One region of the Phascolarctobacterium faecium genome, then DNA from elsewhere that is predicted to be linked to it. Evidence: riboswitches for the same ligand, from Rfam matches in the RefSeq annotation. Region 1 holds a riboswitch; each other region holds the start of a gene.

The links. Region 1 has a riboswitch for cobalamin ahead of nifH (nitrogenase iron protein). Riboswitches for the same ligand answer to the same signal wherever they lie in the genome.
Region 2: it holds a riboswitch for cobalamin, as region 1 does, so the genes downstream of both, PFJ30894_RS01375 (TonB-dependent receptor) here and nifH (nitrogenase iron protein) in region 1, are expected to answer to the same signal.
Region 3: it holds a riboswitch for cobalamin, as region 1 does, so the genes downstream of both, PFJ30894_RS01100 (TonB-dependent siderophore receptor) here and nifH (nitrogenase iron protein) in region 1, are expected to answer to the same signal.

The regions. Positions count from the first base shown of each region.
Region 1 is NZ_AP019004.1:1,816,969-1,819,173, forward strand. Features, by position in the region: gene PFJ30894_RS08820 (nitrogenase component 1) at 1-212, opposite strand, end outside; gene nifH (nitrogenase iron protein) at 250-1,065, opposite strand; cobalamin riboswitch at 1,188-1,364, opposite strand; gene PFJ30894_RS08830 (ABC transporter ATP-binding protein) at 1,367-2,149, opposite strand; gene PFJ30894_RS08835 (iron chelate uptake ABC transporter family permease subunit) at 2,149-2,205, opposite strand, start outside.
Region 2 is NZ_AP019004.1:292,962-295,166, reverse strand. Features, by position in the region: gene PFJ30894_RS01380 (MerR family transcriptional regulator) at 1-789, opposite strand, end outside; cobalamin riboswitch at 908-1,084, shown strand; gene PFJ30894_RS01375 (TonB-dependent receptor) at 1,256-2,205, shown strand, end outside.
Region 3 is NZ_AP019004.1:233,657-235,861, reverse strand. Features, by position in the region: gene PFJ30894_RS01100 (TonB-dependent siderophore receptor) at 1-1,263, opposite strand, end outside; cobalamin riboswitch at 1,434-1,604, opposite strand; gene PFJ30894_RS01095 (HAD hydrolase-like protein) at 1,853-2,205, opposite strand, start outside.

The DNA of each region.
Region 1 (2,205 bases):
AAACGATCTGCACCACCAAAAATAGAATGTTTTTCCTGCAGCATACTTGATACCACTGGTATAGGCTTCAAATTTTCAGCAGCTCCATTAGCCAAAGCTCGATATTGTGCGCTGATATCCATACTGCGCGCAACATGAGCACATGCTCTGGGACTATGAAAAATAACAGCCGCACCACTGCAGTAAACAGCAGCCCGCCAAACTCCGGGCATACTACAGCTACAGCTTTTTGTTTTAGAGAGCATTCTTTTAGTCTTGATTGCCATAGCTTGCTACTAAATCCTCCAGTTCCTCAAATTTCAGAGGTGTAGGTATAGACAGTTCTGTATTTTTCAATATATCATCGGCTAAGTTTCTATAGACCTGTGCCTGCTCAGAGTCTGGTGCATATTCTATAACAGTCTGTCTATTATTTTCAGCTTTGTTTACAATCACATTGCGGGGAATAAAGGCGATCAATTTAGTATTCAGTCTTCTGGCAAATTCTATCAATAACGCATGTTCATTGGGAGTATTTCGGCTATTGCCAATAATACCGCCAAGCCTTACTTCACCTCTTGCGGCAAATCTTTTAACGCCTTTAGCAATGTTGTTTGCTGCATACAACGCCATCAGTTCACCAGAAGAAACTATATAAATATCAGTAGCATAGCCTTCTCTAATAGGTACGGCAAACCCACCACAGACGACATCGCCCAGAACATCATATAACACTAGATCCTCATCGTTTAAAACCTCCAGTTCTTTCAATTTTTCCAAGGCAACGATGATGCCACGTCCCGCACAACCTACTCCAGGTTCCGGTCCTCCTGCTTCAACACATTTGATTCCGTTAAAACCTGTATGCACAATCTGTTCAGCTTGAATATCATCTTCAGCATCGCGTACCAGATCCAGCACTGTCTGACGACAAATTTGTCCTAATAGCAATCTGGTAGAATCATTTTTAGGATCGCAGCCTATCTGATATACTTTTTTTCCCATTTTACTGAATGCGGCAGAAACATTAGCTGCTGTAGTAGATTTTCCAATACCACCTTTACCATAGAATGCAATTTTTTTCATCATCAATTACCTCCGTAAAGTTAAAAATAAAAAAGAACAGACTATCCCCTAAGGGAAAGCTGTTCTTAAAAATATTGGTACAAATGCCAAATACTTTACCGACGCCTTCCCATCTCTCGTGGGGAACGTACAAAGATCTGGCAGTTCTTCTGACTCTGATTCATTGCTCGCCTTCCCTTCCCAGGTTTCAACCCAGTGGTTTTTAAGGTCCGCTCATCATTACAGCGACGGGATCGTATCGGAGTTACACCGATTTCTCTATTATGCGCAGAAAGCGCACCAGATCCAACAATATAAAGTTTTATTTTACCAGGTCTACCGGAAGCAATGCCGGCATACCATTACTGCAGATAAATTCATCAGCCTCAACTTTAAAAACATCTTTCAGAAGTTGTGCTGTAACTATTTCCTGCGGCTTGCCTTCAGTTACAAGATAGCCTTCTTTTATAACAGCAATATGATCGGAGTACTGCACAGCATGATTAATGTCATGGATAACCATAACTACCGTTAACTGTAATTCACGATTAAGCTTTTCTAAAAGCTGCATTACCTCCAGCTGATGACAAATATCCAAATAAGTGGTAGGTTCATCAAGTAAAAGCACTTGCGGACGCTGCGCCAAAGCCATCGCAATCCATGCCCTTTGTCTTTCCCCTCCAGAAAGTGTGCTTAGCAGACGATGCTGCATCCCCAGCATATTAGTTTGCCCTAACGCCCACTCTACATGTGCATCATCTTCCATACTTTTGCGGCCAAACCAGTTTCGGTGTGGAAAGCGGCCCATCTCTACTAAATCTTTGACTGCCAAATCTGCCGGAGACTGCGGAGCCTGAGTCAAAATTGCCAGTTTTTGAGCAAATTCCCTGTGACTGAACTTTTTAATATCTTCACCATTAAAGGTTACATTGCCTTTATAACAGGGCCATATACGTGCTAAAGCTTTTAATGTAGTGCTTTTTCCGCAGCCGTTAGGTCCGATGATGGATGTTACCTTACCTTCCGGTACTGATAAACTCAAACCATGAATGATTGTCTTATCAATAATACGAATCGTAATCTCGTTTGCCTGCAAAATACTCATCAGATTTCCCTCCTTAGCAGAAATAAAAAGAAGGGAGCACCAATAAACGCCATAAT
Region 2 (2,205 bases), 930 kb from region 1:
TTCATCAGTAAGCCAAAAGTTTTTTATTGATGTGATATAAATATCGGATATAGGAACGAGCATATTATGCTTGCAGTATTCTGACAGAGTGTTGATATACTTGTCATAATTGTTCATGTAGATACCTTTGAAATAAAGGGTAAGGTAAGTTCCTTTTGATTTTATGGAACATTTCGGATAATCGGTTTTAGTGAAAACAGGACAGAAATAATATTTGATATGACGAGGTTTTTTTTGATCTAAAAGTGAATTTTTATCTACAACATAACCAAAAGTATGATTGTTAAGGGGAATATGTTCAGCAAGATTTATAAACAGACTGGCGGATATTTTTGTTCTGTCTTTAAAGTTCATTTTGGGAGAGACTGGTTTACTTAAATATAAAAATTCATTGTCTGTTCGAACTGTTAGTACATCATTAAATTTAATGTTTTCCAATTGGTTAAGAATAAGGAGGGAATGATGCAGTTCATTTTTTGTTTTAATTATCTTTTTGAGTAATTTTTCAAGAAATATTTCACGATCAGACATAATATTTCTGTAATTAGTATAGGATTTGTTAGATAAATAAGTTTTGATTTCTGCTAAAGGAATATCCAGTTTACGCATCGTCAAAATCAATTCTAGTGCAAATAATTGAGTGCGTTTGTAATAACGATAACCATTTTCTTCAATAACTTCAGGCGTTATAAGACCTAAACTGTCGTAATAAAGCAAAGTTTTTCGAGGTATTTTGCAAAGCTTGGCTAACTCACCTGTTGTAAAATAATTATCAATTGGTTCTTTCATAAAATAATTATCTCCCTATTGACTGTCTAGTAGCTATACATAGTAATATATCATATATGATATTATAACATATAATTATTAATATAAAATAGAATATAATATCATAAAATATAAAAAGTGAATAATGATGTTATCAGGTGACGCAGGTCTTAATAGAGAAGCTGGGTGTAAAGCCCACACGATCCCGTCGCTGTAAAAGTGAGCAAATCCATATTTATGTCACTGGAGTTATCCGGGAAGGCTTGGAGGAGCGATGAAATTGAGTCAGAAGAACTGCCTGATGATTAATTTACTGCTGCGTGAGACAGTTTGGTAATGGAACAGCTTTTATCTAGCTATTTAATACCCTGTGCGTCTTATGCACAGGGTATTTTCTGATTCTAATAAAAGTTATTATGCATATATCTATTAGGTTAATGCATAAAATATTTTAGTAATATACAAAAAATAGGAAAGGGAGTTGAGTATGTTGAAAAAGGGTATGGGTAAAAGTATACTGATGACAGTACTTATAACTGGCAATGTCATTTGGGGGGGCACAGTAGTATACGCCGAAGAGGGGCTGCAGCAATTTAATCTGGATCAGATGGTTGTTACAGCAACCAGAACTATGAAAGAACTACAGGAGGTACCTTCCAGCGTCAGTGTTGTCACCTCACAGGATATAGAAGAAAGAAATATTAATTCTGTACCTGAAGCTCTGCAGACTCTGCCGGGCGTCTATATGAACCAAGCAGCACAGGGAGGGATTCAGATCAGGGGCTTCAGCTCCAGTGATATTTTGGTTTTGCTGGATGGGCTTCCGATGAATACTACTTATAATAACGGTATGGAATGGGAAATGGTACCTGTGGAAAAAATAGCCAGAATTGAAGTTGTAAGGGGAGCAGGCTCTTCTTTATATGGCGGTAGGGCTGTGGGCGCGGTTGTCAATATTATCACTAAGGATAATCCTGAAAAAAAAGGAGCCAGTGTAAATGCTGTAGTCAGCTATGGCAGTAATAATACCTGGAAAAAAGCTTTATACGCAGATGCAAGAGTGAATAAAAAATTATCTTTCGGCGTAGGTTATGAAAACAGAAAATCAGATGGATATAGGGGTTATTATTATACTGGTAGCGCTTCCAAAGGCAGTGGAGGGATTAAGCCTGACCACGAATTGCCGCAGCTCAGTAACGGCAAATATGTTTTAGGCGGACGCGGAGAAAAGGTTTGGGAAAATGAAAACATTTCCGCTAATGTGAAATATGATTTTGATGAAGACAGATCTTTAAAATATACTTTTATCCATACGGAAAGTGAGTATCGCTACCAAAATCCGTGGACGACAATTTATAAAGACGGTAAGCCCGTATTTAGTGGCAGTGTTGATGTTGGTAATGGACAGATAGTGAAGCCAAGCATTGGAACATATCT
Region 3 (2,205 bases), 870 kb from region 1:
GATAATATGAACGCCATTCCACAGATCACCGCCGATAGTGGCCTGCCCTGCAGCACTGCCGGAATTGACGGCTTTACTTTTATACATGAAATAATCAACGGCAAAAGACAAGTCATTTTTTACATTACCGATGGCGGCCTTGTTAGAAACGCCGACCTGCCAGTAACTGCTTTTACTGTCGGAGACATAGTCGCGGAATTTACCGGAGAGCTTGCCGTTGTCACCGAGAGTCAGTGAACCACTGTTGGGATCGTTTTTATGCTCTGAATAATGCCCGTAGCCACCGTTGATGAAACCGCTCCATTTATCGCTGAATTTTTGGATATGGTTTAAGGTAAACAGCATGCCGTGATTATATTTGGTCTGACCGTCAAAACTGAGGTCTGTTTTACCGTTCGGGGTTTCTGCCAGATTGCCTTTGGTAACACCGCTGGCACTGAGCCAGCGCTGGCCTCCATTTACCTTCCAGTCATAATAACCGCCGAAAATATTAGTCATACTTTTAGCGTCCTGATGATCTAAGTTGATATAAATGCTTTTATCACGTACATCGGCACCTTTTATGGAAAGGCCGCCGTCTTCATTATGGGCGTTGACTCTGATGCCCCATTCATTGTTTTTACCAAAGCGGCGTCCTAGATCAAGGTCTTCGGTCCAGGTACTGCGTCCGGAAAAACGCTGTGTATAGCGGGTGACAGGGTCTGCAGCAGCGCGTTTGGTTGTACCGTTCAGCAGTCCTGCCGGCGCATCGGTGCCATTAGTGCCGTTGTTGGAAAAGGTAGCGCCGTTAAGCACGGTGTTAGGGCCGGAGACTATATCGACGCTGCTGAGGATATATGCCGGGATGCTGCGGGTCTGGTTGAACATATTGGGAATACCGTTGATGTAGTAATGAGAAGCATTCATATTGACGCCACGCATACTGAAATCTGTATACATGGGAGAAGTACTGCCGATACGAATAGAAGGGGTATTAGCCAAAGTACCGTTTAAAGGCTGATTGGGGTCATAAAAGGTCATAATAGTTTTTTCAGTATATTTTTTTTGTGTAAAAGGAACATCGATTGCTTTGATATTGCCCAAAATGCCAACTCTGTCGTTGTTGGCTACAAATCCCCCCGGCAGAGTATTTCTGTCGGCTTCGACGATGACTTCGTCCAAATCATGCGTCATGGTTTCTTCGGCGCCAGCTGGTACTACAAAGCCAACGCTGGCAACAGCGCATAAGATGGCCGTTGCCCAGATTTTTTTCTTCCCATCCATCTTTTAAACACCTCGTCAAATAATTTTTATATCTTTAGTTTTTCTGACCGAGCTGACCGGGTTTCGCGTGCCAGAAAAATAAAAGCAAAATAAAAAACGCTTTTCTGCGCATAAAGACAGAAAAGCGTAAAAAGCTCTTGTAACGCTCCATTCCTGTCTTTCGCAGGATCGTAATGGGCTATAATCAGGCAGTTCTTCTGGCTCTGCTTCATCGCGTACCTCGTCTTCCCAGTTTCCCAGTGACGTTTTGAGGTTTGCTCGGCATTACAGCGGCGGGACCGCATCGGCATTGCACCGATTTCTCTGTTAGGCAATAATGCACCTGATTATCATAAAGTATTCAATTTTGAAATCAGATAGAATTATAACATTTAACTTTTTATATTACAAGTAATAATTTATGCTAAAATTAATTTATTAAAAAACATAGCTGTTCTCAATAAGTTGTTGATATATAATAGTCTGAAAAATCAATTTTATCTATGCAGTGTGAAGCGTTATATGTCAATGGTTCTGCGAAAAGTTCAAGGCGCAGAGGAAAATAAAAAAGCAGCCACATCATGATCGATGTAACTGCTTTAAAAATAAATCATAATAAAAATTCTGCAAAATCCTGCGGAGCAGAAACGATTTGTCTGACACCGGCGGCACTCAGTTCGCCCGGGGAACTGTAGCCGTAGCCTGCGCCGATGATGGAGATTTTATTTTGCTGTGCGCCGATAGCGTCGTGCTCGCGGTCGCCCAGCATAACGGCGGCGTTCTTATCAGCAGCGGTAAGGTGCAGCCGCTGCAGCACTTCGCTGATCACGTCGGCTTTGGTTGGCAGCTCGCCGTTGAACCCGGGGCCTGCTATTGTTGAGAAGTGAGCGGCGAGGCCAAAGTGTTCCAGGATTTTTTCTGCGTAAAGCTGCGGCTTGCTGGTGGCTACGGCAAGGGTCTTGC